Regions from separate parts of the Streptomyces rishiriensis genome, predicted to be linked through region 2. Evidence: riboswitches for the same ligand, from Rfam matches in the RefSeq annotation. Region 2 holds a riboswitch; each other region holds the start of a gene.

Region 1 (9,933 bases), 1.5 Mb from region 2:
CTCGGGGCGTTTCTGTACCTGTTCCCCCGGGCCCGGGTGACCAGTCTTCTGCCGTTCCTGTTCTTCCTGCCGCTGCGCTTCCCCGCCTGGGTCGTGCTGCCCTTCTGGGCGGCCCTCCAGTGGGTGGCGGCGGGACGGGCCGCCCAGGGGCCGGGGGTGGCCTACCTGGCGCACCTCGTCGGCTTCGGCCTGGGGCTGCTCTACGCGTGGGCCCGTTTCGGGACGAAGAAGGGCCACAGGGGCGGCCCCGGAGGGGCGGCGGCGGGAGACGGGCGGGCGACTAGAGTGAAGTCCGCCCCAGCCCCGGCCCCCGAGGGAGAGAACCAGCCGTGATCACCGCGATCGTCCTCATCAAGACCAGCGTGGACCGGATTCCCGAGATCGCGGAGCGGATCGCTTCGCTGGACTCCGTCAGCGAGGTCTTCTCCGTCACCGGGACGTACGACCTGATCGCCATGGTGCGGGTGAAGGAGCACGAGGACCTGGCCGAGGTCATCCCGGGCAGCATCAGCAAGATCCCCGGGGTGGAGGGCACGGACACGCACGTCGCCTTCCGTACCTACTCCCAGCACGACCTGGAGGCGGCGTTCGCGATCGGGCTGGACTCCTGACCGGCTGACCACCGCCTCCGGCGGACCGTCGCTCACACCGCGGGCACGCAGCGGCCGTCCTCCGTCCGGTACTGCCACCGCGCGCCGTCGCTCACCAGTTCGCGCACCGCGTTCACGAAGCGGTCCACGTGCTCGTCCGGTGTCCCCGCGCCGAAGCTCACCCGGATCGCGTTGAGGGACTTCTCGCCGGGAGCCGCCTCGGGGGCGCCGCACTCGCCCTGGCTCTGGGGCTCGCTGCCCAGCAGCGTGCGGACCAGCGGGTGGGCGCAGAAGAGGCCGTCGCGGACCCCGATGCCGTACTCGGCGGAGAGCGCGGCGGCGAAGTGGGAGCTGTTCCAGCCCTCGACGACGAAGGAGATCACGCCGACCCGCGGCGCGTCGTCGCCGAACAGCGACAGCACCTTCACCTGCGGCACTCCGGCCAGACCCTCCCGCACCTTCGCGATCAGGTACTCCTCCCGGGCGACCAGCCTGTCGAAGCCCGCCTCGGCGAGGGCCTTGCACGCCGAGGCGATGGAGTAGGCGCCGATCACGTTCGGGGAGCCGGCCTCGTGGCGGGCGGCGCTCTCGTGCCACTCCACGTCCACTCCCCCGTCCTCGCGCCGGGTGACCTTGCGGCTGGCGCCGCCGCCCGCGAGGTACGGGTCGGCCGCCACCAGCCAGTCCGCGCGGCCGGCCAGCACGCCGGAGCCGAAGGGCGCGTACAGCTTGTGACCGGAGAAGGCCACCCAGTCGACGTCCAGGTCCCGCACGGACACCGGGTGGTGCGGGGCCAGCTGGGCGGCGTCCAGGACGATCCGGGCGCCGTGCGCGTGCGCGGCGGCCGCCAGCTCGCGGACCGGCCACAGCTCGCCGGTGACGTTCGAGGCGCCGGTGACGCAGACCAGGGCGGGGCCGTGGGGGTCACGGCCGGCCAGGGCCCGCTCCAGCGTCTCGACGGCCTGGCGCGGGGTGCGCGGGGCGTCGAGGTAGGTGACCCGCGCGTCCTGCCAGGGCAGCAGCGAGGCGTGGTGCTCCGTCTCGAAGACGAAGACCTCGCAGTCCGCGGGGAGGGCCCGCGCCAGCAGGTTGAGGGAGTCCGTCGTCGAGCGGGTGAAGACCAGCTGGTCGTCGGAGCGGCAGTCCAGGAACTCGGCCACCGTCCTGCGGGCGTTCTCGAAGAGGTCCGTGGACAGCTGCGAAAGGTAGCCGGCGCCCCGGTGGACGCTGCCGTAGTACGGGGCGTAGGCCGCCACGTCGTCCCAGACGCGCTGGAGGGCGGGGGCGCTGGCCGCGTAGTCGAGCGCGGCGTAGGCGACCTCGCCGCCCGTCACGAGCGGAACCGTGACATCACTGCCGAGAACGGGCAGCGGAGCACAAACGGTACGGGCGGCGGCAGCGGTGGAGACAGACATGGGGAACTCCCGTGAGAGGCAAGGACGAACCACCGTGCGAGCGGGCATGGCTCGAGCACGGAGGAAGGTGAAAGGGGGTGCGGAGGCGGGGCTCTACGCCCTATCGCATTCGCTTGCTCACAGAAGGCTCCCTCGAACGACCAGGACCCCTGGTGGTGCTCACTCAGAAGAGTGCGAGGGGTCCGCGCTTGCCGTAGACCTCGCTGCCTACGGCCTGGTCTTCACCCGGGGCACCCCGCCACGGACGGAGGGTTGCCGGACAGTCGGCCGGGGCCTCATGACTGTCACTCATGACCTGGTACAGGAACGTACGTGAAGGGGGAGCCGCCCCGCAACCCGTGTCCGGATCGCGGGACGGCCGTCGGTGGTGCCGTGGCGCTACGCGTTGGTGGCGGCGACCCAGCGGTCCAGCGCCCGTTTGGCCGCACCCGAGTCGATCGACTCGGCCGCCCTGTCCATGCCGCCGCGCAGCTGCTCGGCAAGGGTCCCGGAGCCCGGCTCCAGGGCCACCAGCGCCGCCGCCGAGTTCAGGAGCACGGCGTCCCGCACCGGGCCGCTCTCGCCCTCCAGGAGGCGACGGGCGACCTCCGCGTTGAACGACGGGTCCCCGCCCCGCAGGGCCTCGACCGGGACCAGCTCGAGCCCGACGTCGCGCGGATCGAAGGTCTCCTCGGTGACCTTGCCGTCACGGACGACCCACACATGGGACGTGGCCGTCGTGGTCAGCTCGTCGAGGCCGTCGTCACCCCGGAAGACCAGGGACGAGTTGCCGCGCTCGGCGAAGACGCCCGCGACCACCGGCGCCATCCGCGGGTCCGCGACCCCGACCGCCTGGGCCCGCACCTTGGCGGGGTTGGTCAGCGGGCCGAGCACGTTGAACACCGTGCGGATGCCCAACTGACCGCGCGCGGCGCCCACATGACGCAGCGCCGGGTGGAACTTGATCGCGAAGCAGAAGGTGATCCCGGCCTCCTGGGCCACCTCGGCCACCCGGCGCGGGGTCAGCTCCAGATTGACGCCCAGCTTCTCCAGGACGTCCGAGGCGCCGGACGCGGAGGAGGCGGCCCGGTTGCCGTGCTTGACCACCGTGGCGCCCGAGCCGGCCACGACGATCGCCGACATCGTGGAGATGTTGACCGTCTTCGCACCGTCGCCGCCCGTGCCGACGATGTCGACGGTCTGGCCGGGCACCTCGATCAGGTTGGCGTGCTCGTACATCGCCCGGACGAGCCCGTTGATCTCGGCGACGGTCTCACCCTTGGCCCGCAGCGCCACCACGAACCCGGCGATCTGCGCGTCGGTCGCCTCGCCGCGCATGATCCGGTCCAGCGCCCAGAAGGTGGCGTCGGCGTCCTGGTCGCGTCCGTACAGCAGACCGTTCAGCACCTCGGGCCAGGAACGGCCCGCCGCGGTGTCGCCTCCAGCGGGGGTCACAGCGCTCATAGCCGCTCCTGGGTGTGTCGTCGTGTGCGTCGGGTGCCGTCGTGCGCCTCGTCACGAGGTGCACCCCACCCTATCCAGCCCGTGGGCACGGCAAAGGGCCCCGTCCGAAGACCGGACGGGGCCCTTTCCTGCGGCGTGGCGACGCCTCAGCGATCAGTGGTGGCCGTGGCCGCTCGTGATCTCCTTGTACTCCTCCACGGTGGGCTTCGAAATCTGCTGGTCCTCACCGAAGTACGCGCCGCTGATCTTGGCGCGGAGCTTCTCCTTGCCCGTCACCTTGCGCTCGACGCCGTTCTCGTCGACGGCGGCGCCGATCGCGGCCGGCTCGTACTGCTCGTGCGCCGTGAGGGTGTGCAGCTGCTCCTGGCTGAGCGGCTCGTGGATCTCGATGAACTCACCGTGCGGCAGGCGCTTGATGGTGCCGGTCTCGCGACCGTGCAGCACCTTGTCCCGGTCCCGGCGCTGAAGGCCGAGGCAGATCCGCTTGGTGGCGATGTACGCGATGACCGGTCCGGCGATGAAGAAGATCCGGACGAACCAGGTGATCGAGTTGATCGACAGGTGGAAGTGGGTGGCCCAGAGGTCGTTGCCACCACCGACCAGCATGATCATGTACATCGTGACCCAGCCGACGCCCAGCGCGGTGCGCGTCGGGGCGTTGCGCGGCCGGTCCAGGATGTGGTGCTCGCGCTTGTCGCCCGTGACCCACGACTCGATGAACGGGTAGAGAGCGAGGATCGCGAGGAGGACACCGAACAGCACCAGCGGGATGAACACGCCCAGGACCAGGGTGTGGCCCCAGAGGTTGATCTCCCAGCCCGGCATGAAGCGGATCAGGCCCTCGGCGAAGCCCATGTACCAGTCGGGCTGGGCGCCGGTGGACACCTGGTCCGGACGGTAGGGGCCCATGGCCCAGATCGGGTTGATCTGCGCGATGCCCGCGATGACCGCGATGGCACCGAAGACCAGGAAGAAGAAGCCTCCGGCCTTGGCCATGTACACCGGCAGCAGCGGCATGCCGACGACGTTCTTGTTGCTCTTTCCGGGGCCCGCGAACTGCGTGTGCTTGTGGTAGAAGACCAGGATCAGGTGGCCGACCACCAGGCCGAGCATGATGCCCGGCAGCAGCAGGATGTGGATCGAGTAGAACCGCGCCACGAAGTCGTGACCGGGGAACTCCCCGCCGAACAGGAACATCGAGATGTACGTGCCGACGATGGGCATCGACAGGATCGCGCCCTGGGTGAAGCGGACACCGGTGCCGGAGAGCAGGTCGTCCGGGAGCGAGTAACCGGTGAAACCGGTGAACATGCCCAGGACGAACAGCAGGAATCCGAACAGCCAGTTGATCTCACGCGGCTTGCGGAACGCGCCCGTGAAGAACACCCGCATCATGTGCACGAACATGCCGGCGAGGAAGATCAGCGCCGCCCAGTGGTGGATCTGCCGGATGAGCAGACCGCCGCGCACGTCGAAGGAGATGTGCAGCGTCGAGCTGAACGCCTCCGACATCAGCTGTCCCTGCAGCGGGACGTAGCTGCCGTGGTACTCCACCTCGTTCATCGACGGGTGGAAGAACAGCGTCAGGTACACACCCGTGAGGATGATGATGATGAAGCTGTAGAGGCAGATCTCACCCAGCATGAACGACCAGTGGTCGGGGAAGATCTTGCGCATGTTGGCCTTGGCGAGGGTGTAGATCCCCAGCCGGCCGTCGGCCCAGTCGGCGATCCGCTCGCCGGCCGGGGCCTTCCCGCGCTCGCGGGAGTCGTTGCTCTCGGTCTTGTCGTTGGTGCTCATCCGCGCTCCCAGAAAGCAGGACCGACGGGCTCTTCGAAGTCGCCGAGCGCCTCGAGATAGCCCTCGTCGTTCACACCGATGCGCAGCTGCGGCAGGGCGTGGCCGGCGGGACCGAAGATCACTCGGGCACCGTCGGAGAGGTCGAAGGTGGACTGGTGGCAGGGGCACAGCACGTGGTGCGTCTGCTGCTCGTACAGGGAGATCGGGCAACCGACGTGGGTGCAGATCTTCGAGTACGCCACGATGCCCTCGTGCGACCACTCGAGCTCGCGCTTGTCCTTGATGTTGTCCGGCTGGAGCCGGACGATCATCAGGGCCGCCTTGGCGATCTCGTTCTGGAACTCCTCGTCGTGCTCCTCCAGGCCCTCGGGCTTGGCGAAGGTGAGCGAACCGACGGCGACGTCCGAGGGACGCAGCGGCTCGTTCGTGTTCATGTTGACGAGCAGCTTGCCCTTGGCCCACAGCGTGTGACGCAGCTTGTCCTCGGGCAGCGGCCCGAGGTCGCGCAGCAGCACGACACCGGACAGCGGCACCAGGGTGAGCGCGCCGAGCATCGTGTTGCGGATCAGCTTGCGACGGCCGAGCGCGGACTCCTTGGCGCCCTGCTTGAAGTCCGAGTGGACCTTCGCGCGGAGCTCGGGAGACGCGGCGATGGGGTGCCGCTCGTCGGCGACCTCGACGTCCGACATCAGGGTGCGGGCCCAGTGGACCGCGCCGGCGCCGATCGTGAACAGCGCCGTGCCCAGCGTCAGACCCAGCGCGAAGTTCAGCGCGCTGAGGTGGCCGATCGGGAACACGAAGATCGACCTGTCGGCGGGGATCGCCACGTACGAGGCGATGAAGCCGACCGTGGCGAGCATCGACAGCGTGAACAGGAACGCGACCGCACGCTCGGACCGCTTGGCGGCCCGCTCGTCGATGTCCTGGACACGGTGCTCGTGGGGCGGCAGACCGGGGTCCGCGAACGGGTTCTGCTCGTCCGCGACGCCTACGGCGCTGCCGTGCGCGTGGCCCTGCTCAACGGGCAGGTTCTCTTCTGGAATGTCTTTGCTACTCATGACTTCCTGGCCTTTGCGGTCCGAGCGGCGACCCAGACGGCGACCGCGATCAGGGCACCGAGACCGAAGATCCAGGCGAACAGGCCTTCACTGACCGGCCCGAGGCCGCCCAGCTCCAGACCGCCGGGGTTGTTCGTCTCGTCGCTGTTGACCGCGTGCAGGTACGCGATGATGTCCTTCTTGTTCTGCTCCGACAGGGTGGTGTCGGGGAAGGAAGGCATGTTCTGCGGGCCGGTCTGCATGGCCTCGTAGATGTGCTTCGGGTCCACGCCTTCGAGGGTCGGGGCGTACTTGCCCTTGGTGAGGGCACCGCCCTTGCCGGTGAAGTTGTGGCACTGCGCGCAGTTGGTGCGGAACAGCTCGCCACCCTTGGCGATGTCCGCGCCCTCCGGGCCGTACTCGGCGTCGGTCGGGACGGACGGGCCGGCGCCCAGGGAGGAGATGAACGCGGCGAGCTGGTCGATCTCGGCCTGCGAGTAGATGACCTTCTTCTCGGGCACCTGGGGGCCCTGGGAAGTGGCCGCGGGCATGCGCCCGGTGCCGACCTGGAAGTCGACGGCCGCGGCGCCCACGCCGACCAGGCTCGGGCCGTCGGAGGTCCCCTGACCGCCGGTGCCGTGGCAGCTGGCGCAGCCAACGGCGTAGAGCTTCTTGCCCTCGTCGATGGCGAGGGACTGGGCGGTGTCGTCTGCCTGCGCCTTGCTCGCGGGCGCGAACGCGGCGTACAGCCCCCCGGTGGCCGCCAGCGCGAGGAGTAGGACGACGAGCGCCGCCAGCGGATGGCGTCGTCGTGCGGAGAGCTTTTTCACGGATTACCCCGGTGTCAGGATCTTCTGCGTCGATGCGTGGGATGTGCGGGAGCGAGCGTGCCCGGCTACTTGATCATGTAGATCGTGGCGAAGAGGCCGATCCAGACGACATCGACGAAGTGCCAGTAGTAGGACACGACGATGGCCGCGGTCGCCTGCTCGTGGGTGAACCTCTTGGCCGCGTAGGTGCGTCCGAGGACGAACAGGAAGGCGATGAGGCCGCCCGTCACGTGCATGCCGTGGAAGCCGGTGGTCAGGTAGAACACCGAGCCGTACGGGTCGGAGGAGAGCGAGAGCCCGTCCTTCTTCACCAGCTCCGTGTACTCGAAGATCTGACCGCCGATGAAGATCGCACCCATGATGAAGGTGACGATGAACCACATCCTGAGCTTCTTCACGTCACCTCGCTCGGCGGCGAAGACGCCGAGCTGGCAGGTGAGCGAGGAGAGCACCAGGATCGTGGTGTTGGTGGCCGAGAACGGGAAGTTCAGGGCCTCGGCCATCTCCTTCCAGTGATCAGGACCCGTCACCGATCGCAGGGTGAAGTACATCGCGAAAAGGGCCGCGAAGAACATCAGCTCGGAGCTCAGCCAGATGATGGTTCCGACGCTGGTGAGGTTCGGCCGATTGACCGACGGGTGCGCGTGCCCGGTATCTACTGTCGTTGCTGTCGCCACGACCGACATTATGTCGGTCCCTTATCCCGCCCTCACTCCGGGGGGTGCCGTTCGGAGTGTCCGCACCCTGTGTAGTGCCCGTATGGCCCATCGAAGTGGTGTTCCAAGCGGTGTTGACCACGAGTCCGAGGGAGTAGCATCCGCGGCATCGGTTCTGTCCGTACGACGCTGATGTCACGGAGGAAGCATGCAGGCGACCGCCACGGTGCTGGTCTACAGCGACGACGCCAACACCCGCGAGCAGGTCCGGCTCGCGACCGGGCGCAGGCCCGCGCCCGACGTCCCCGTGGTGGAGTTCCTGGAGTGCGCGACGGCTGCGGCGGTGCTGCGGGAGCTGGACAGGGGCGGCATCGACGTCGTCGTCCTGGACGGCGAGGCCGCACCCATGGGAGGCATGGGGCTGTGCCGGCAGATCAAGGACGAGATCTTCCGGTGTCCGCCGGTGCTTCTGCTCATCGGGCGGCCCCAGGACGCCTGGCTCGCCACCTGGAGCCGCGCCGACGCGGCTGTGACGCTGCCTGTGGAGCCCGTGGAGTTCGCTGCGGCCCTCGCGTCCCTGATGCGGCGCAAGAGCCTTCAGCAGAGCGCCTGACGGCGGCTGAGGGGCGTGGGCTCCCCCGCGCCCCCGGCACTGCCTACACCGCCGCAGGGCGCAGTCTCGACGTGTCCTGCTCCGGCTTCTGCTTGCCGCCCGTCAGCGCGCTGCCCTCGGTCCACTTCTTCCAGTCCAGGTTCCAGTCGCCGAAGCCGTTGCCGAAGGTCTCCATCGTGTCGCCGTAGCTGTTGACGACCTGGACGACGTCGCCCTGGCGGATGTTGTCGAAGAACCACTCGGCGTTGGACGTGCTCATGCCGGTGCAGCCGTGGCTGACGTTCGCGTACCCCTGGGAGCCCACGGACCAGGGAGCCGCGTGGACGTACTCGCCGCTCCAGGTGACGCGGGTGGCGTAGTACACGGGCAGGTCGTAGGACTCCGAGGAGCCCTCCGCGATGCCGACGGTGGTGCCGCGCATCCGTACGAAGTACTCCTTGCCCAGGACGACCTTGACGCCGTTGCGGGTCTCGAAGCCGGGCTTGCCGGTGGTGACGGGGATCTGGTTGATCTCCTCGTTGTTCTTGAAGACCGTCATGGAGTGCGACGACGCGTCCGTGACGGCGATGACCCGGTCGCCGATCGTGAGCTTGAGCTCCTTCGCGGGACCGCCCCAGAGCCGGTCGCTGATCTTGATGCCGTCCAGGTTGCTGTGCACCCGCAGGGAGGTGTGGGCGGGCCAGTACTCCTGCGGCCGGTAGTGGAGTTCCTTGTCGTCCACCCAGTGCCAGCCGCCCTGCACGGACGGTGTCGAGTCGACCTTGAGGGCGCGTTCGACGACGGCCCGCTGGGCGGGGTCCTTGATGGGCTGGTCCAGCTTGGCGGTGACCGGCTGGCCGACGCCGTACTCGCCCGCGTCGGGGCCGAACTCGACCCCGAGGCGCTTCTTCGAGGTGGGCTTGCCGGTGTCGAAGGTGAGCACCCGGCGGCCGGGGGCGCCGTCGTCGTCCTCGGTGCTCACCCGGACCGTGTAGTGGGCGTTCGCGGCCAGCGGCTCCGTGCTGTGCCAGCGGCTGCCGTCGGCGGCGAGTTCACCCGCCACGTAACGGCCCGTGCCGTCCACGGCGGTGACGTCCGTGATCCGGTCGTCGTCCTCCGCGGTGACCTCCAGCGGCTTGTCCGGGTCGGACTTCTTCCCGTCGCCACCGAGGTTGTGGAGGGAGATCTGGTCCGTCGCGTCGTAGGGACGCGCGGAGAGCGGGTTGCCGTCCGAGCCGCAGGCGCTTGCGACCGCGCCCAGGGCGATCACCAGCAGGGTGCAGCCGACGACGGTGCGAGGGCGGGGTTCGTGGCTCATGGCTTCACGCTAGGGAGCCGCGTCGACCGCGGCGCGCTGAGTGACACGGACGGAGGAGCCTCGTTGGTGCAAAAGCGTGAGCCCGGACCCTCCTGACGGAGTGTCCGGGCTCGGGCTGCGCTCGGCGCGTGCTACTGGGTGCGGTTCTCACCGCGGTAGTACTCGAAGACCCAGCCCCACAGACCGATGAGGATCAGCGGCAGGGAGAAGTACAGCAGCCACCAGCCGACAGCGACCCCCAGGAAGGCCAGG
Region 2 (9,933 bases):
TGCCGGACGCCGTGGGCGCGCAGCTCGGCGGCGAAGTCGAGGATGCCGGCCACGACCGCGTCGGGTCCGCGCTCACGGCCGGTGGGCCGGCGGGCCCGGTGCAGCAGGGCGCCGTCCGCGCCGACCAGGGCGGCCTTCATCCCGGTGCCGCCCACGTCGAGGGCGATGACATGTCTCACGGGGACAGTGTGGACCGAGGACCGGTAAGAGGTCTAGTCCACTCACGGGTGTGGGGGGTACCGTGCCGCCCCGGAGGCCCGAAAGAGGTCTAGTCCACATGGGTGGTGTAGACCTTAATCCGGATAACGGTCCATTGGTATGATCAATCAGTTGGGAGCCTCACGGTGCAGCGGCGGGCGCGGAAGTCAGGAACGATCACGGGAACGGTCGCGGGGGTGTCCGCCCTCGGCATGGCCGCGGTCCTCACCGGCTGCGGACTGTCCGGAGACTCCGACGACGTCACGCTGAGACTCGTCGCCGCCGACTACGGCGACAGCAGCGCCAACAGCTCGCAGAAGTACTGGGACAAGCTCGTCGAGGCGTACGAGAAGGACCACCCCGGAGTCACCGTCGACGTGAGCGTCTACTCCTGGAACGACGTGGACGCCAAGGTCAAGGCGATGGTCGACGCGGGCAAGGCCCCCGACATGGCCCAGATCGGCGCCTACGCCGACTACGCGGCCGCCGACCGGCTCTACAAGGTGAGCGACGTGCTCTCCATCCCCGTCGAGGCCGACTTCGTCTCCCGGCTCGCCGACGCGGGCGAGGTGCACGGGGTGCAGTACGGCATGCCGTTCGCCTCCTCCACACGACTGCTGTTCTACAACAAGACCCTCTTCGCCAAGGCCGGTCTGACCCCGCCGACCACCTGGGCCGAGCTCGCCGAGGACGCGGAGGCGCTCAAGGACGAGGGCGTGAAGTACCCGTACGCGCTGCCCCTCGGCTCCGAGGAGGCGCAGGCGGAGACCCTCCAGTGGATGCTCAGCGGCGGGGGTGGCTACACCCAGACCGTCAGCGCCTACAGCATCGACTCCAACCGAGAACGTCGAGACCTTCGACTGGCTGAAGGACGAGCTGGTCGGCAAGGGCCTCACCGGGCCGGTCGCGCCGGACAAGCTGAACCGGGCCGCCGCCTTCGCCGCGTTCGCCGCCGGCGACGTGGGCATGCTCAACGGGCACCCCTCGCTGATGAAGGCGGCAGAGAGCAAGGGCGTGAAGTTCGGCATGGTGCCGATGCCCGGCGTCGCAGGCCCGACCAAGGTGTCCATGGGCGTCGCCGACTGGATGACCGCCTTCAAGCAGAACGGCCACGCCGAACAGGTCGGCGACTTCCTCGACTACGTCTACAGCGAGAAGAACGTCCTCGACTTCTCCCGTGAGTACGATCTGCTGCCGGTCACCAACTCGGCCTCCCAGGTCATGGAGGCGGCCAAGGAGGACGCCGACCTCAAGCCCTTCCTGGAGCAGCTCCCGCTCTCCGAGACCTATCCCGTCGGACGGACCTCCTGGGCGAGGGTCAGCGCGGAGATCAAGAAGCGGATCGGCCGGGCCGTGACCGCGAACGGCGACCCGGCGGGCGTCCTGGGCGAACTCCAGACCACGGCCACGACCCTGGAATCCGGCTCCGACGGCTGAGCCGCCGGGGCACAGCACACCGGGCCGCCGGGCCGCTGTCGGTGGCGGGCGTTACCGTGCGGACATGGAGCGGCGAGCGGAAGCGGACGAGCTGGGGGCGGCGGAGCGGGACGTCCTCGCCCTGGAGCGGCGCGGGTTCCTCGGCCCCGGCGCGAAGGAACGGGCGATACGCGAGGAACTGGACCTGTCCCCGGTCCGCTACTACCAACTCCTCAACGCCCTCCTGGACGACCCCCGCGCCCTGGCCCACGACCCGGTCACGGTGAACAGACTGCGCAGGGTGCGGGAGGCGAGGCGGGGGGAGCGTTAGCCGCGGGCGTGCGTTGGCTATCGTCGCCGTATGGGCACCCACGAGACGCACTCCACGGAACCCGAACCTCTCCCCCTTCCGGTTCCGGTCACACCGGCGGGCCGCGCCGCGCTCGACGCGATTCTCGGCCGGCCCTCCACCACCCTCGTCGCGCTCGACTTCGACGGCACCCTCGCCCCGATCGTCGAGAACCCGGCGGACGCCCGGGCCCACCCCGACGCCGTCCCGGTGCTGACGGCCCTCGCGCCGAAGGTCGCCGCAGTCGCCGTCATCACGGGACGGCCCGCCGAGGTCGCCGTCCGGCACGGCGGGTTCGCCGGGGCCGAGGGACTGGAGCACCTCTGCGTCCTCGGCCACTACGGCGCCGAACGCTGGGACGCCCGCACCGGCGCCCTCAGCGCCCCGCCACCGCACCCGGGAGTGGCCGCGGTCCGCGCCGAACTCCCGCGGGTCCTGGCCGCCGCCGGGGACCCGCCGGGCGTCGCCGTCGAGGAGAAGGGCGGCCGGGCCGTGGCCGTCCACACCCGTCGCGCCGACGACCCCCGGGCCGCCTTCGAAGCCCTGCGCGCCCCGCTCACCGACCTGGCCGGCCGGCACGGCCTGATCGTCGAACCCGGCCGGATGGTCCTGGAGCTGCGCCCGCCGGGCATGGACAAGGGCGTCGCCCTGCTGGAGCACGTCCGCGAGACCGGCGCGCGGTCCGTCCTGTACGCCGGTGACGACCTCGGCGACCTGCCCGCCTTCGCCGCCGTGGAGAAACTCCGCGCGGACGGCGTTCCCGGGCTGCTGGTGTGCAGCGGCAGCACCGAGGTCGGCGAACTGGCGGAGCGCGCCGACCTCGTCGTCGCCGGGCCCGCCGGGGTCGTGAGCCTGCTGCGGGAGCTGGCCGGTCAGCTCGGCTGAATCTCCCGCAGGGCGTTCAGCTGCTCCAGGAACCACTGGGCCGGGGGAAGCGCGGTCGCCGCGGCGGACAGCCGCTTCGTGCGCTCGGCCCGCTCCCCCGGCTTCATGGTCAGCCCCTCGTGCAGGGCGTCGGCGGTCTCCAGGACGTCGTACGGGTTCACCGTGATCGCGTCCTCGCGCAGCTCCCAGTAGGCCCCCGCCTCCCGGGACAGCACCAGCGCGCAGCCCTCGTCGGAGACGACCGGCACCTCCTTGGCGACCAGGTTCATACCGTCGCGGATCGGGTTCACCAGGGCCACGTCGGCCAGCCGGTAGGCGGCGAGGGAGCGGGCGAAGTCGTCCTTGAGGTTCAGCAGGACCGGGGTCCAGCCGGGCGTGCCGTAGGCGTCGTTGATCTCCTCGGACAGGCGCTGTACCTCGGTCATGTAGTCGCGGTAGACGGCGAGGTCCTGGCGGGAGGGGTAGGCGAAGGCCACGTGGACGACCCGCTCGCGCCACTCCGGGTGGTCGTCGAGCAGCTGCCGGTAGGCCAGCAGCCCGCGCACGATGTTCTTCGAGAGTTCGGTGCGGTCGACCCGGACGATCGTCCTGCGCCCCTCGCCGATCTCCGCGCGCAGCGCCGCCATGCGCTCGTCGACGTCCGGCCGGTGCGAGCGCTCGCGCAGGAAGTCGGCGTCCGCGCCGAGGCCGTGCACGCCGATCCGCGTCCGGCCGGGACCGCCCACGAACTCCGTGCAGCAGGCGGAGAACGCGTCCGCCCAGCGCCGGGTGAGGAAGCCCAGGCGGTCCGCGCCGAGCATCCCGCGCAGCAACTGCTCGCGGACGTCCCCCGGGAGCAGCGCGAAGTAGTCCACCGGCGCCCACGGCGTGTGCGAGAAGTGGCTGATGCGCAGGTCCGGGCGCAGCTCACGCAGCATCCCCGGCACCAGGCACAGGTGGTAGTCCTGGACGAGGACGGCCGCGCCGTCGGCCGCCTCCTGGGCCAGCGCCTCCGCGAACGCCCGGTTGTAGGCCTCGTACGACGCCCACTGCCGGCGGAACTCCGCGTCGAAGGCGGGCTCCAGCGGCGTCTGGTAGAGCAGGTGGTGGACGAACCAGAGCACGGAGTTCGCGATGCCGTTGTACGCGTCGGCGTGCACGTCGGCCGGAATGGCCAGCATGCGCACGCCCTCCTCGCCGACCCCGCGCAGGACCGCCTCCCGGTCGCCGTCGGAGAGGGCCGAGCACACCCAGAGGGCGCCCGCGTCGGGGCCGATGGCCGACAGGCCGGAGACCAGCCCGCCGCCGCCGCGTTTCGCGTGCAGCGAGCCGTCCTCGCGCACTTCGTAGGAGACCGGGCCGCGGTTGGACGCGACCAGCACCTCGGCGGTCGGGGCAGTGTCGTGCGTGGAAGCCATACGCCTCAACCTAGCCCGGTCGGGAAACGCTCAAACGTACGGTCGCGCTGCGTGGACGGGCCGTGTCCGGCGGTATATCGCCGCGTCTGGCTGGATACAGCCGTTATCGGCGCTGTTGCCGTGTACGGCCCGTCCGACGGTTCACGCGACCTTGCGGGTCGCGTACTCCGCGATCTCCGCCATCGGCGGCCGTTCCTCGGTGTCCACGGAGTAGGTGCGCGGCTCGAAGCCGTCCGTGCTCCGTTCGAACTGGGTGAGGGACGGGCGGATCAGGTGCCCGCGGGCCAGCCGGAGCTGGGCGGTGCGGTAGATGGCCGCCGCCATCCGGCCCAGGGCCTGTCCGTCCTGGTGACGGTGCTTGCGCACGCCGATGTCGACCTGGGCGAGGGCGTCCAGGCCCACCAGGTGCAGGGCGTCGACCAGCATGCCCAGCTCCACGCCGTAACCGACGGGGAAGGGCAGCTGCTCCAGCAGACCGCGGCGGGCCGCGTACTCGCCGCCCAGCGGCTGCACGAACCCGGCCAGCTGCGGCCAGTGCATGTTGAGCAGCGGGCGGGCCATCAGCTCGGTGACCCGGCCGCCCTGGCCGGCCGCGCCGCCCAGCGGACGGTCGTACATGCCCTTGACCAGGTCCACCCCGGGGTCGGTGAGCAGCGGGCCGACGATCCCCGAGACGAAGTCCGAGGAGAACTCCCTCAGATCGGCGTCGATGAAACAGACGATGTCCCCGGTGGTGACCAGCAGGGAGCGCCACAGGACCTCGCCCTTGCCGGGCACGGCCGGTATCCGCGGCAGGATGTCGTCCCGGTGGACGACCCGCGCGCCGGCCGCCGCGGCCACCTCCGACGTGCGGTCGGTCGATCCCGAGTCGACGACCACGATCTCGTCGACGAGCGGGACCTGGTGCATGAGGTCGTGACGGATGATCGCGACGATGTCACCGACCGTCTCCTCCTCGTTCAGCGCGGGCAGGACGACGGACACCGACTGGTTGGTGGCGCGCTTCGCGGCCAGGATCCGGTGCAGCGGACGATCGGTCGCGGACCAGGAGCGGGTGGCCAGCCAGCGCTCAGTTTCTTGAAGCACAGTCTGCGGCTCCTCACTGTCTTGATCACACCGGGTGCACAGGACGTGACCGTGTGATCCATCTCGCGGTACGGACGACTATCTCAACTGTCCTGGCCTTCGGTTACAGTCTTGAACAACGCGGATGACCATCGCATGTCCGAGGTCGCTCCCGTTCACAACTTCATACCGCTCATCCAGAGGGGCAGAGGGATACGGCCCGATGAAGCCCCGGCAACCCTCCAGCCGGTCTCGTAACGCTCACCGATCCACGTGGTGACCGCTCCGCGAGGCTCCCGGCTCGGGAAGGTGCCAAATCCGTCTCACGGCGAGATGCGTCGTGAGAAAGATGAGGAGAAAGGGCCTCGCCTCACATGGCTGCGCAGACTGTTGCAAGCACCACCGACTCTACGACGTCCTCTGCTGTCGACCTCGGTCCGGCCACTGCGTTGAGCTGCCGCGAGTGCGGACACCGCGTGCCCCTCGGCCCGGTCTTCGCCTGCGAGGAATGTTTCGGCCCGCTCGAGATCGCCTACGACTTCTCCTCCTACGACACGGAGGAGCTCCGCAAGCGCATCGAGGCGGGACCCGCGAACATCTGGCGCTACGCGCCGCTGCTGCCCGTCCCGGCGGACGTGGCCGACCAGCCCAACATCAACCCTGGTTGGACCAAGCTCGTCCAGGCCGACAACCTCGCCCGTGAACTGGGCGTCGACGCCGGCAAGCTCTTCGTCAAGGACGACTCCGGCAACCCGACGCACTCCTTCAAGGACCGGGTCGTCGCCCAGGCCATCGAGGCCGCCCGCGCGTTCGGATTCACCACTCTGTCCTGCTCCTCCACGGGCAACCTGGCCGGTGCCGTCGGCGCCGCCGCCGCCCGGGCGGGCTTCCGGTCCTGCGTGTTCATCCCGCACGACCTGGAGCAGGGCAAGGTCGTCATGGCCGCGATCTACGGCGGCGAGCTCGTCGGCATCGAGGGCAACTACGACGACGTCAACCGCTTCTGCTCCGAGCTCATCGGCGACCCGGCGGGCGAGGGCTGGGGCTTCGTCAACGTCAACCTGCGGCCGTACTACGCCGAGGGCTCCAAGACGCTGGCGTACGAGATCTGCGAGCAGCTCGGCTGGCGGCTGCCGGACCAGCTGGTCGTGCCGATCGCCTCCGGCTCCCAGCTGACGAAGATCGACAAGGGTCTCCAGGAGCTGATCAAGCTCGGACTCGTCGAGGACAGGCCGTACAAGATCTTCGGCGCGCAGGCCGAGGGCTGCTCCCCGGTGTCCGTCGCCTACAAGGCCGGGCACGACGTGGTCCGCCCCCAGAAGCCGAACACCATCGCCAAGTCGCTGGCCATCGGCAACCCGGCGGACGGCCCGTACGTCCTCGACATCGCGCGGCGCACCGGCGGTGCGGTGGAGGACGTGGACGACGAGCAGGTCGTCGACGCCATCAAGCTGCTGGCGCGGACCGAGGGCATCTTCGCGGAGACCGCCGGCGGGGTGACGGTGGGCGTGACGCGCAAGCTGATCGAGAACGGTCTTCTCGACCCGACGCTCACCACCGTCGTGCTGAACACCGGCGACGGCCTGAAGACGCTGGACGCGGTGGCCGGCACCGGTCTGACCGCGACCATCCGCCCGAACCTGGAGTCGTTCCGGGACGCGGGTCTCGGCTGAGAATCTGATGTCCGTGCGCGGGTCGCGGGGCTGGTCGCAGCCCACCCGGCGGCAGCCGCACGATCCAGCAGCCCCGCGCCCCTTCGGGGGCGCTCCGCCTGACCGGAGGTCGAAAGTCATGAGCGTTACCGTCCGCATCCCCACCATCCTCCGCACCTACACGGGTGGCGCCGCCGAGGTGAAGGCCGAGGGCGGCACCCTCGGCGAGGTCGTCTCCGATCTGGAGAAGAACCACACCGGCATCGCCGCCCGGATCCTGGACGACCAGGGCAAGCTGCGCCGGTTCGTCAACGTGTACGTGAACGACGACGACGTCCGGTTCGAGCAGGGTCTGGAGACGGTGACTCCGGACGGTGCGGGCGTCTCGATCATCCCGGCCGTCGCCGGCGGCTGACCCGTGTTCAGTACCCATCGGTAGTAACCGTCGGTAACAGCGATTACCGAGCGTTCATCGAATTGCCCTCTCCGCGATAGAAGCGGAGGGGGCAATTCAATGTGGTTGAGCGCGGTACAGTTGGGGAACCCGGTCCTGATCCACGGATCCGGCGTCTTTTCTCTCCGCCCCACGCCCGACAAGAAGCAGCCAATGTGCGCGCCTCTTTCGTGGCTTTTGCGGCTTATGTAGGGCCCGACTTGCCCTCAATTCAGGCGAATTCTCGCCACATTCCGGATCCCGCACGTCCGGAATTCTCGTCCGACTGACCTGTTGCAGACGGCAGTTGGACAGATACATTCAGCCGCGGTCGACGCGTTCCGGCGCACGCCCCCAAGCCAACCGGGGGGTGAGGTCTGACCCGGATCCGCGAAGTGTGGATCTGTGCAAGGGCCAGTAATAGGGGAGTTAGGCATGGCTCAGGGCACCGTCAAATGGTTCAACGCGGAGAAGGGGTACGGCTTCATCGCGGTCGACGGTGGTGCGGATGTTTTCGTCCACTACAGCGCGATTCAGATGGACGGCTACCGCACCCTGGAAGAGGGTCAGCGGGTCGATTTCGAGATCTCGCAGGGTCAGAAGGGGCCGCAGGCGGACATGGTCCGGCTCGCGACCGGCTGAAGCACGCGCCGACTGAAAGCGTCGTTCTTCTGTACAACTGACGAAGGGCTCGCACTCCCACGGGGGGCGAGCCCTTCGGTCTGTCCCGGGACTGCGCGGGGGTGCCCGGCGGCGACCGCGAGGCCCCCGTGGGAGGTGTCCGGAAGGGGCCCGGTCCGGCGGAGGCGCTTGCACTCTCATGGGTCGAGTGCTAATCATTGGCGTTAGCACTCTGAAGGTGAGAGTGACAACGAGGACCGGGTCGGTGAGGCCCGCAGGCCAGGTGGGGCAAGGAACCACGAGGCCGGCGAGCCGTCCGTCGCGGGCGCCAGCGCGGTCCGGAGCAATCCACCCCAGTCCGGGAGGACCACTTCACATGGCCAAGATCATCGCGTTCGACGAGGAGGCACGGCGCGGCCTCGAGCGCGGCATGAACCAGCTCGCGGACGCCGTGAAGGTGACGCTCGGCCCCAAGGGCCGCAACGTCGTCCTCGAGAAGAAGTGGGGCGCACCCACGATCACCAACGATGGTGTTTCCATCGCCAAGGAGATCGAGCTCGAGGACCCGTACGAGAAGATCGGCGCCGAGCTGGTCAAGGAAGTCGCCAAGAAGACGGACGACGTCGCCGGTGACGGTACGACCACCGCGACCGTCCTCGCCCAGGCCCTGGTCAAGGAAGGCCTGCGCAACGTAGCCGCCGGCGCCAACCCCATGGCCCTCAAGCGCGGGATCGAGAAGGCCGTCGAGGCCGTCTCCGGTGCCCTGCTCGAGCAGGCCAAGGATGTCGAGACCAAGGAGCAGATCGCCTCCACGGCCTCCATCTCCGCCGCCGACACCCAGATCGGCGAGCTCATCGCCGAGGCGATGGACAAGGTCGGCAAGGAAGGCGTCATCACCGTCGAGGAGTCCCAGACCTTCGGTCTGGAGCTGGAGCTCACCGAGGGTATGCGCTTCGACAAGGGCTACATCTCGGCGTACTTCGCCACCGACATGGAGCGTATGGAGGCCGTCCTCGACGACCCGTACATCCTGATCGCGAACTCCAAGATCGCCAACGTCAAGGACCTGCTCCCGCTCCTCGAGAAGGTCATGCAGGGCGGCAAGCCGCTGCTGATCATCGCCGAGGACGTCGAGGGCGAGGCCCTGTCGACGCTGGTCGTCAACAAGATCCGCGGCACCTTCAAGTCCGTCGCGGTCAAGGCCCCGGGCTTCGGCGACCGCCGCAAGGCGATGCTGAACGACATCGCCATCCTCACCGGTGGCGAGGTCATCTCCGAGGAGGTCGGTCTCAAGCTCGAGAACACGACCATCGACCTGCTCGGCAAGGCCCGCAAGGTCGTCATCACCAAGGACGAGACCACCATCGTCGACGGTGCCGGGTCCTCGGACCAGGTCGCCGGCCGGGTCAACCAGATCCGCGCCGAGATCGAGAACAGCGACTCGGACTACGACCGCGAGAAGCTGCAGGAGCGCCTGGCGAAGCTCGCCGGAGGTGTCGCGGTCATCAAGGCCGGCGCCGCCACCGAGGTGGAGCTCAAGGAGCGCAAGCACCGCATCGAGGACGCCGTCCGCAACGCGAAGGCCGCCGTCGAGGAGGGCATCGTCGCCGGTGGTGGCGTTGCGCTCATCCAGGCGTCCGCCGTCTTCGAGAAGCTGGAACTCGAGGGTGACGAGGCGACCGGCGCCAACGCCGTGCGCATCGCGCTCGAGGCCCCGCTCAAGCAGATCGCCGTCAACGGTGGTCTCGAGGGTGGCGTCGTCGTCGAGAAGGTCCGCAACCTGCCCATCGGTCACGGCCTGAACGCCGCGACCGGCGAGTACGTCGACATGATCGCCGAAGGCATCATCGACCCGGCGAAGGTCACGCGCTCTGCCCTGCAGAACGCCGCCTCCATCGCCGCGCTGTTCCTCACCAC
Region 3 (9,933 bases), 3.8 Mb from region 2:
GGTTCCGCACCGGTTCCTCGGCGTTCGGCATCCACGTGGACGACGACCGCTGCTGGGTCGGCAACCAGTCCGGTGACGTGTACACCCTGGACCACGAGGGCGACGTGCTGGCCCGGTTCAGCCTGCCGGACGGCGTGAAGTGCCTGGTGGCAGACGACTTCTGGATCTACGCGGGCTGCGACGACGGCAAGGTCTACGACCTGTCCTCCAAGCTGCCGTTCGCGGCGTACGACATCGCGGCGGACGTCGACATCTTCTGGCTGGACATCCATGAGGGCCTGCTGAACGTCTCGGACCGCGACGGCCGGCTCACCGTCATCGACCACGAGGACGAGCACCAGTGGGCCCGCCGCAGCCAGGGCGAGCACGCCTGGATGGTCCGCGCGGACGACCGGGCCGTCTACCACGGTCACCATCGGGGCGTCACCGCCTACGCACCCGACGGCAGCGGTGAACTCTGGCACACCCCCACCCGGGGCGGCGTCCTGTTCGGCTGGCAGGAGGCGGACGCCGTCTACGCCGGGACCTCGCACAAGGTGGTGCAGCGGCTGTCGAAGGCCACCGGCACGGTCGAGGCCACGTACGGCTGCGACAGCGCCGTGTACTCGTGTGCCACCTCGCCCAACGGGCGCTTCGTGTTCGCCGGTGACTCGTCCTCGTCCGTCTACTGTTTCGACCGGGACGGCACGCGCCTGTGGAAGCTCGGCACGGGCGGCGGCTCGGCCCTGTCCATGCAGTACCGCGACGAACGGCTGTACCTGGTGACCACCGACGGCTCGCTGGTGTGCGTGGACGCGAGCGAGACGGCCGTCACCGCGGCCCAGCAGGGCACGGTCCCGGTGGCGCGGGACGTCAAGCTCGCCGAGGCACTGCCGACGTACGCCCCCGCCACGGCCGCGGCCACGGTGACCACCGTGACCCACGTGCCCACCGGCGCGATCGTCGTCGAGTGCGTCCAGGAAGCCGGCCGGGTCCGGGTGCACGTGGTGTCCGACGGCTACGACACGTCCTGGAACGTCCAGTTCCCGCGCGAGATACGCGAGCCCGGGGCTCGGTACGTGGTGGACGCCCTGCACACGGCGGCCGGCGGCTTCTACCGGGTCCGCGGTGACATCCGACGGCTGCTCTGACCTACGGCTCCCTTCCGGTCCCGCTCATCGGCCGGTCCCGCCCCGTACGGCCACCGGTCGCGCGGCCGGGGGTGCGGCCGGGGCGGCCGCACCGGCGGGTCGCCAGCCCAGCTCCGGCGCTATCAGGTGCCGGACATCGTGCAGGATCTGCTCGTAGTCGCCCCGGTGGAACTCGTACGGCAGCTCCAGGCGCAGCTCCGACACGGCCGAGACCGCGGGATCCGCGGCCAACTGCTCCAGGATCCGGTCCGCCGGCCCGACCACGTCCGGCGCGAACAGGGTCCGGTTGCTGCCCTGCGGAGCCAGAGTGCGCGCGTGCCGTCCGGCGGCGTATGCCCGGTACCGCGCACGGGTGGCGGCGTCGGCGCTGTCGAACGGCACGATCACCCGCCCCAGCGCCACCCGCGCCGGACGGGCGGCGGGCACCCCGCGCCGGTACTCGGAGAGCAGGGCGAGCTGGGCCGTGGTGAAGTCGTCGGTGCCCTCACCGGTGACGATGTTGCCGCTCAGCAGGTTCAGGCCGTGTGCCGCGGCCCACCGGGCGGAACGCAGGCTGCCGCCTCCGTACCAGACGCGGTCCAGCAGGCCCGGGTCGTGCGGCTGCAGCCGTGGCCGCTGGGTGTTGCCCGGTGACCGGATCACGGTGTCCGGGCCCCCGAGGTAGTCCCCCCGCAGGTTGTCGATGACGCGGGCGATCCTCCCGTACGACAGGTCGAAGTCGCGCCAGTCCCCGTCGTACACGAGATCGCCGAGCAGTTCGGCGTGCGGCATGCCGGTGCTGAACCCGGCCTGAAGTCTGCCGCGGGAGAGCACGTCCGCCAGCGCCAGGTCCTCGGCCAGTCGGAACGGGCTCTCGTACCCGATCGGGATGACCGCGGTGCCCAGCTCGACCCGCTCGGTCCGCTGGCCCGCCGCCGCGAGGAACACCGCGGCCGATGCCACCCCGTGTTCGAGATGGCGCTGCCGGACCCAGGCGCCGTCGAATCCGATCCGTTCGCCGTACTCGAACAGTTGAAGCGTCTCCTCCAGACCGGTGTAGGGATCGTCGTCGGCGAAGTTGCCCGGGGTGAGAAAGGCCAGCGAGGTGATGGAGGGAGTGCTCATACGGTGCCAGTCCTCGGTGTCGGGGTCGGCTCACCGGTGCTCGGTGCTCGGTGCTCGGTGCTCGGTGCTCGGTGTTCAGTGATCGGCGGTCGGCGGCCGGTGCTCGATGGTCAGGAGCCGCCCCGCTCGCGGGGGATCCTCTCCCCGGCCTCGACCGGCACGGGCAGCCGGTTCTCCGCGGGCGGCAGCGGGCAGGTGGCCAGATCGGTGTAGGCGCACGGCAGGTTCGCCGCCCGGTTGAAGTCCAGAACGACCGTGCCGTCGGCGGCGGGTGCGTCCAGCGTGAGCGCCCGGTTGGCCGCGTAGGTGGTGACCCCGGAGGTCGCGTCGGTGAACAGCACGAGCAGACTCCCCGGGCCGTGACCGGGGAACGCGGTCAGCGCCAGCGGACGCCCGTCCAGCTTGAACTCGACCCGGCCGGGCGCGTCGTACACGTGCTCCAGACCCTCGACCGCCGCCCCCACGGTCGTCGGCCGGGGCTCGTCGAACGCCGTGTATCGGCCGGTCACCACCCAGCGGGGGTGCGGGGCGTAGGCCGGTGTGCCCGTGAAGCCGGTGCGCAGCGGTGTGTCCGGGTGCCGGGGCCGGATGATGTCCTGCCCGCCGCGCTTGGCCACCTCGATGACGGCGTCGCCCCACACGGCGTCGACCCCGCCGCGCTCCGGGATCACCCCGAAGCGGTGCTCGCCGCGGACGGCGGTTCCGTCGACGACCAGTTCCTCGCCTTCGTCGAGGACCACGACGATCCCGTCGGCGCCGGTCGACCAGGCTCCCGGCGCGTCCGGGAAGCGCTCGGGCCGGTCGCTCAGCCAGTGCAGGCCGGTGATCGCGAGGAAACCGTGCGGGTCGGCGAGCCGTGCCTCCTGCCGCTGATGCCACTCCTGCCAGTCGTGGACGAACTCCTCGAGTTCCGCCGACGTGTGCTGAACGGTCACAGGTGCTCCTTCGGTTGGTGCGGCCGGTCCCCGGCCGACGCGTGGCGCCCGCCGGGGATCGCCGCGAGCAGTTCGCGGGTGTAGTCGTGGCGGGGGCGGGTGAACAGGTCCTCGGCGGTGCCCGTCTCGACGACGCGGCCGGACCGCATGACAGCGACCTGATGGGCGATCTGGCGCACGACGGCCAGGTCGTGCGAGATGAACAGGTACGCCACTCCGGTGTCGGCCTGGAGTTCGGCGAGCAGGTCGAGCACCTGTGCCTGGACGGACACGTCGAGCGCGGACACCGGTTCGTCGCACACCACCAGGTCGGGCGAGAGCGCGAGGGCACGGGCGATCGCGACGCGCTGCCGCTGCCCGCCGGACAGTTCCGCCGGGCGACGCTCCAGCACCGAGCCGGGCAGCGCCACCCGGTCGAGCAGCTCCCGGGCGCGGGCGAGCCGGGAGGCACGGTCGCCGACCCGGAAGGCGCGCAGCGGCTCGGTGATCACTTCGCCGATCGAGAACCGCGGATCCAGCGAGGCGTACGGGTTCTGATAGACGAGCTGGGCCCGCCGGCGCAGTTGCCTGGCCGCTGCCCCGCGGGCGGTCGTGACGTCGGCGCCGTCGAACCACACGCTTCCGGAGGTCGGGTCGACCAGCCGCAGCACCAGGCGGGCGGTGGTGGACTTCCCCGAGCCGGATTCGCCGACCAGGGCCAGTGTCCGGCCGCGGTGCACCGTGAGACTGACGTCGTCGACCGCGCGCAGGGTGCGGGCCGCGCCTGCGGCGGCGGGCAGCCGGAACTCCTTGACCAGGTTGCGGGCCTCCACCAGCGGTGCCTCGCCGGGGGCCGGCGCGGTCACCGATGTGACGGTGCGCGGCCGGGCCGTGGAGAGACTGGGCGCGGCGGCCAGCAACCGCCGGGTGTACGCGTGCTGCGGGTTCTCCAGGACGTCCCGGGTGGGCCCTGCCTCGACGACCCGGCCCCCGGCCATGACCACGATCCGCTGCGCCCGGTCGGCGGCCACGCCGAGATCGTGCGTCACCAGCAGCACGGCGGTGCCGGACTCCTCGGTGAGGTGCTGGAGGTGGTCGAGGATCACCCGCTGAACGGTGACGTCGAGGGCGCTGGTCGGCTCGTCGGCGATGATCAGCTGCGGCTTGGCGGCGATGGCGACCGCGATCAGGGCCCGTTGACGCATCCCGCCCGACAGTTCGTGCGGGTACTGCCGGGCGCGCGTGGCCGCGTCGGGCAGCCCCGCCTGGTCCAGGATCGCGATCGCGGCCGACGGAGCGGAGCGGCGGGTCGCCAGCCCGTGGATCCGCAGCACCTCGGCGACCTGCTCACCGACGCGTTTGACGGGGTTCAGCGACACCGTCGGGTCCTGCGGCACCAGACCGATCCGCGCGCCGCGTACGGCACGCAGCTCCCGCTCCGACAGTGCGGTGAGGTCGTGCCGGCCGAAGCGGACCGTCCCGGCGTCGATGCCGCCGTTGGCCGCCAGCAGCCGGGTGATCGCGTGCGCGGTCGTGCTCTTCCCGGAACCCGACTCGCCGACCACCGCGGTGACCTGCCCGGGCCACACGTCGAGGTCCACGCCGCGTACCGCGTGCACGGTGCCGCCGCGGGTGCGGTAGGACACCGACAGGCCGCGTACCTGTAGCAACGCGGGCTCGTCGTCCGAAGCTTCGGCCCGCTGGACCTCGTCCGCGGCAGCCTCGTCGGTCGCGGCTCCGTCGGGTGCGAACTCGTCGGTCGCGGCTCCGTCGGCAGTGGCCCGACCGGTCGGACTGTGGCCGTTCGCGCTGTGGCTGATGACGGGCCGGTCGGGCACGGGCCGGTCGGGCACGGGCTGGGCGGTGGTGGCCTCGCGGGTCACGGGTTCTCCTCCTCTCTCGGGTGCGTCCGTCTCGGGTTCTCCCGTCACGGTCAGGTCCGTCTCCGGTTTGTTCGTCACGCTCACGTATGTCGCGGGTTCGTCCGTCCCGGGTCGGTTCGTCGGGCCGGTCATCGCTGCCGGGCCCATTCGCCGTCCAGCGCCCGCGCGAGGCGGTTGGTGGCGAGGCCCGTCGCCGCGATCGCCAGTCCGGGCAGCGCGGTGAGCCACCAGGCGTTGGCCAGGTAGTTGCGCCCGTCCGAGATCAACGTGCCCCACTCCGGCGCCGGTGGAGGCGCCCCGTAACCGAGGAAGCTGAGTGACGACACGGCGAGGATGGCGGCGCCGAACTCGAGGGTGGCCAGCACGATCACCGGGCCCGCCGCGTTGGGCAGTACGTGCCGTCCCAGCACCGAGTACCAGCGGGCCCCGCAGGAGCGGGAGGCCTCGACGAAGACCGCCTGGCGCACCCGCAGCACCTCGGCCCGGGTCACCCGGGCGAAGCCGGCCACGCTGGCGATGCCGACCGCGACCGCCACCTTCACCGTGCCGTAGCCCAGCGCGGTGACCAGGGCCAGGGACAGGAACAGCGAGGGGATCGACAGCAGTACGTCGACGAAGCGCATCAGCACGTCCTCGACCCAGCGGCCCACGAACCCGGCGACCAGGCCGATGAGACCGCCGACCACGAACGCGAACCCGACCGCGATCAGGGTCGCCTTCAGCGACAGCTGGGCGCCGTGCACCACGCGCGAGAACACGTCACGTCCCAGCTCGTCGGTGCCGAACCAGTGCCCGCCGCTGGGGCTTCGGAAGTTCTCCGCAGGCACGCCGTGCAGCGGGTCCTGTGAAGTGAACAGCCCTGGCCAGAAAGCGGCCAGCACCACCAGCACCAGCACCAGGACCGAGGCCAGCAGCCCGGGCCTGCGCAGCAGGAACCTCAGGAACCGTCTCGGTCCGGAGCCGGGACCGGCATTCGCGGGTCCCGGCTCCGCACCGGGATCCAACGGTCGGGCCAGGCCGGCCGCTCCGACCGTTTCGGCCGCTCCCGTCGCTGCTCCGGGTGCGTCCGTTCCCTCTGCGCCGTCGGCTCCGGCGGCGACACCGTCGGCAAGTGTCCGGCTCATGCGGGGCGCACCTTCCTGCTCGCCGCCACCACGATCCGCGGGTCGAGCAGCGGGTAGACGAGATCGACGATCAGATTGGCCGTCACGAAGATCAGCGCCCCGAACACCACGACGCCCTGGACCAGCGGGATGTCCTGGACGGTGACCGCGGCGGCGGTCACCCGGCCCAGGCCGTCGCGGGAGAACACCGACTCGACGACGACCGAGCCGGCGATCAGCTGGCCGGCCAGCAGTCCTACGACCGTCAGCGCGGGCAGCGAGGCGTTGCGCAGCGCGTGCCGCAGATGGATCCGCAGCCGGCCGGCGCCCTTGGCCCGGGCGGTCTCCACATAGGCCTGGTCCAGCGCCGTGAGCAGGCTCTTGGCCAGCACCTGCGCCACCAGGGCGCCGGTCGGGACGGCCAGGGTCACCGCGGGCAGGACCAGGCCCCGCAGCCCGTCGTTGCCGAACGCCGGGAACAGCCGCGTCCGGAAGGAGAACAGCTCGACGAGCACCAGCCCGACCCAGAACGTCGGTACCGACACCCCCAGCGGGGGCAACGACAGCAGCAGCTGCCGCAGCCATCGCCGGGTGGTGTAGGTCGCCAGCACGGCGAGCCCGCCGCCGAGGACCACCGCGAGCAGCAGCGCCGCCCCGGTCAGCTGGAGGGTCTGCGGCAGCGCGTCGGCCAGCGTCGAGGTCACCGGTCGGCCGGTGGACACCGAGTCGCCGAAGTCACCGCGTACCGCCCTGCCGAGGTAGTCGGCATACTGCGCGAGAACCGGTTTGTCGAAGCCGTACTCGTGCCGCAGCGACGCGAGTTGGGCGGGATCGACCTGCCCGGTGTCCGCTCCCGCGCCGGCCATCGCCGAGACGGGATCTCCGGGCAGGTAGTCCAGCACGAGGAAGGACAACGTGTAGGCCGCCCACAGCACTCCGAGGGCCTGCGCGAGCCGCTTGGCCACATAGGGACGCATGCCGGCCGCTACCCGATCCAGGTGTCGTGCAGCTGGATCCGGCTGGAGGCGTCGAAGTCGAGGTCGTGCACCTTCTTCGCCACCCCCAGTTGGGTCTGCAGCTCCACCACGGGCACGGCGTAGGCGTTCCGCACGATCAACTGCTGTGCCTGGGCGACCAGTTGCTTGCGCTTCGCCGCGTCGGTCGTCGCGGCCTGCTGGGTCAGCGCGGAGTCGAGCGGGCCGGCCGGCAGGTGGTAGAAGTTGGCCAGCCGGGTGGAGTACGAGCTGCGCAGGATGTCCGGGTCGGCGCGGGTCACGTTGCCCCACACCGCGTCGAAGTCGCCGGACTGGAGAGTCGGCGAGAACTGCGCGATCTGGAGCTGCTTGAGCACCACCTCCACGCCGACGGCCTTGAGCTGCTGCTGGATCAGTTCCAGGGCGGGCTGGTTGGTGGCCGCGTTGGCGAACCACTTGACGGTCAGGCTCAGCCTCTTGCCGTCCTTGACCCGGACGCCGTCGCCGTCCGCCTTCCAACCGGCCGAGTCCAGGAGGGACTTCGCCCTGGCCGCGTCGAAGGCCAGGTCCGAGCCGAGATCGGTGTGGTCCGGTGTGGTGCGCGCCAGGATGCTGGTCGCCGGCTCGGTGCCGGTCGGGAACACGGCGTCGACGATCTGCTGCCGGTCGATGGCGAACAGGATCGCCTGGCGCACCTTCGCGTCCTTCAGGAGCGGCCGGGAGTTGTTGAGTCCCAGGTTGAACACCACACCCGGGTTGGCTCGTTGCTGGAGGTTCACGGCGCCGCCCCGCAGCGCCGCCTCGTTGGCCCTGCCGACGCTGCCGATCGCGTCCACCTGGCCGGACTGGAGGCTGCCGGTGCGCACACCCGCCTCGGGCACCACCTTGAACACCAGCTTGTCCAGGTATGCCGCGCCCTGTTTGGTCCACAGCGAGGAACCCCAGGCGTACTCGGCGCGCCTGGCCAGGGTGATCGACTGGTTCTGCACATAGCCGTTCAGCTCGAACGGCCCGGATCCGACCACTCCCTTGCTGCACTTCTCCTGGGGGCTCCTGCGCACGCTCGCCGACGATTCGATGCCGAGCGAGTGGGTGGCCGTGGCCTGGAGGAACTGCGCGTTGGGCTGCTTGAACCTCACCCGCACCGTGAGCGGGTCGACGGCGGTGGTGCTCTCCACACCGCTCAGGTACCCCTGGGCGAGGGTGGCCAGGGCGCCCAGCTTCGGCACCGCGTCGAAGTTCTCCTTGACCACCTGGGCGGTCAGCGGCGATCCGTCGCTGAACGTGACTCCGGATCTCAGGTGGAACGTGAACGTCGTGGTGTCGGAGCTGACCTCCCAGCTCTTCGCGAGCCACGGCACGATCTTGCCGGTCTTGGGGTCCTGGTCCGTCAGGGAGTCGACGATCTGACGCAGGGAGTAGATGGTGTCGTTGCTGCCCACCTGCTGGGGATCGACGCAGCCGGCGTCGGAGCTCACCGCGAAGGTCAGGGTGCCACCCGACTTGGGGCGGCCGCCCTCGCCGCTCGAACTGCCGCTGCCGCTCGACGAGCAGGCGCTGAGCAGCAGGCTGCTGGTCACGAGTGCGGCGAGCGCCGCCCACCGGGGGGTACGGGAATCCGGATGTGCTGTCACGGAATGGTTCTCCTACTCCAGGGTCACCGCACACATGCCGGTGCCGGACGCGGCCATGGGGATGCGCGGAGGGTGCCGGCCCCGCACAGGGGTCGGCACTGCTCAGAACTGTTCAGGGGAGGGATGCCGACGCCGGTGGCGGATCGACCGTGGCGGATCGACGGGCGGCGACGGCGAGGTGACCGCGCCGTGGCGGAGGTCAGCCTGCGAGGTCGGGCGTGGTCAGCCCTGACACAGACAGCTGGCGGAACGGCGCAGGTCGATGTGGCGTCGGCGCGAGAATCCGCAGAACAGGGCCGCGGTCGCGATCGAGGCGCTCAGGTTGCCGCTGTGCCGCACGCTGGTCCTCCCCGTCTCAGGCCCCTGAACCGGGGCCACGCGCTTGCAGAGTCGGTGACCCTGCCGGGCTTTCACCTGGAGCACCCCACCGCGGAAGGAGGGTTGCCGGTCAGCTAGCCAGGGCTCGTTGCTGACACTCGATGCCGGGGCCGATCTTACGGAGTGCTGAGATTATCCGTCAATATCGGTAGGAGAGTTGCACGGCTCCGCCGCACGGGTCGTGACAGCCGGTGCGGCGGAGCGGCATCGGGGCCGACCGGCGGCCCGTCCGGTGACGGTCGGTACGCCGGCGTGGGGGTTGTTACGGCTTGCGGGCGAGGCCGCCGTGTTCGGCGATGACGGCCGGAGCCGGGGAGGTGACCTCCGGGCGCCACAGGGGGACCGGGACGACTCCGGGCTCCAGGAGCTCGAGTCCGTCGAAGTACGCCGTGATCTCCTCGACGGTGCGCAGGTTGTACGGGACGGCGCCGCTCTCGTTGTAGGCGTCCTGGGCCGCCTCGAAGACCGGGTCGATGCCTCGCGAGCCGTCGTTGACGGAGAGGTAGCTGCCGGACGGCAGTGCCGCCATCAGGCGGGTGACGATGGAGCGGGCCTGGTCGTGGTCGGCGACGTGGCCAAGGATGTTGCTGAGGATGAGCGCGGTGGGACGGCTGAAGTCCAGTGTCTCGGCGGCGCTCGCCAGGATGCGCTCCGGTTCCAGCACATTGGCGTCGACGTACGAGGTCGCGCCCTCCGCGGTGGAGTAGAGCAGGGCACGGGCGTGGGCCAGGACCAGCGGATCGTTGTCGACGTAGACGATCCTGGTCTCGGGGGCGAGCCGCTGGGCGACCTCGTGGGTGTTCTCGGCGGTCG

What was found. Region 2 has a riboswitch for S-adenosylmethionine ahead of thrC (threonine synthase). Riboswitches for the same ligand answer to the same signal wherever they lie in the genome.
Region 1: linked by a shared signal. The riboswitch ahead of QF030_RS13315 (aminotransferase class V-fold PLP-dependent enzyme) and the one ahead of thrC (threonine synthase) in region 2 are both predicted to bind S-adenosylmethionine.
Region 3: linked by a shared signal. The riboswitch ahead of QF030_RS36815 (ABC transporter substrate-binding protein) and the one ahead of thrC (threonine synthase) in region 2 are both predicted to bind S-adenosylmethionine.

Annotation. Positions count from the first base shown of each region.
Region 1 covers NZ_JAUSWV010000002.1:2,424,812-2,434,744, forward strand. The annotation lists gene QF030_RS13305 (rhomboid family intramembrane serine protease) at 1-333, shown strand, start outside; gene QF030_RS13310 (Lrp/AsnC family transcriptional regulator) at 330-611, shown strand; gene QF030_RS13315 (aminotransferase class V-fold PLP-dependent enzyme) at 644-2,005, opposite strand; SAM riboswitch class IV at 2,185-2,301, opposite strand; gene trpD (anthranilate phosphoribosyltransferase) at 2,384-3,448, opposite strand; gene qcrB (cytochrome bc1 complex cytochrome b subunit) at 3,602-5,248, opposite strand; gene qcrA (cytochrome bc1 complex Rieske iron-sulfur subunit) at 5,245-6,306, opposite strand; gene qcrC (cytochrome bc1 complex diheme cytochrome c subunit) at 6,303-7,115, opposite strand; gene ctaE (aa3-type cytochrome oxidase subunit III) at 7,181-7,801, opposite strand; gene QF030_RS13345 (hypothetical protein) at 7,980-8,384, shown strand; gene QF030_RS13350 (L,D-transpeptidase) at 8,428-9,681, opposite strand; gene QF030_RS13355 (cytochrome c oxidase subunit 4) at 9,813-9,933, opposite strand, start outside.
Region 2 covers NZ_JAUSWV010000002.1:3,926,436-3,936,368, reverse strand. The annotation lists gene QF030_RS19885 (ROK family protein) at 1-179, opposite strand, end outside; partial or broken gene QF030_RS19880 (ABC transporter substrate-binding protein) at 345-1,635, shown strand; gene QF030_RS19875 (DUF3263 domain-containing protein) at 1,700-1,945, shown strand; gene otsB (trehalose-phosphatase) at 1,976-2,848, shown strand; gene QF030_RS19865 (alpha,alpha-trehalose-phosphate synthase (UDP-forming)) at 2,836-4,245, opposite strand; gene QF030_RS19860 (glucosyl-3-phosphoglycerate synthase) at 4,387-5,331, opposite strand; SAM riboswitch class I at 5,501-5,666, shown strand; gene thrC (threonine synthase) at 5,685-6,983, shown strand; gene QF030_RS19850 (MoaD/ThiS family protein) at 7,102-7,377, shown strand; gene QF030_RS19845 (cold-shock protein) at 7,831-8,037, shown strand; gene groL (chaperonin GroEL) at 8,393-9,933, shown strand, end outside.
Region 3 covers NZ_JAUSWV010000002.1:7,754,127-7,764,059, forward strand. The annotation lists gene QF030_RS36785 (WGR domain-containing protein) at 1-1,130, shown strand, start outside; gene QF030_RS36790 (LLM class flavin-dependent oxidoreductase) at 1,155-2,234, opposite strand; gene QF030_RS36795 (DUF1684 domain-containing protein) at 2,345-3,169, opposite strand; gene QF030_RS36800 (dipeptide ABC transporter ATP-binding protein) at 3,166-4,818, opposite strand; gene QF030_RS36805 (ABC transporter permease) at 5,160-6,155, opposite strand; gene QF030_RS36810 (ABC transporter permease) at 6,152-7,111, opposite strand; gene QF030_RS36815 (ABC transporter substrate-binding protein) at 7,120-8,742, opposite strand; gene QF030_RS40695 (putative leader peptide) at 8,965-9,156, opposite strand; SAM riboswitch class IV at 9,116-9,226, opposite strand; gene QF030_RS36820 (SAM-dependent methyltransferase) at 9,383-9,933, opposite strand, start outside.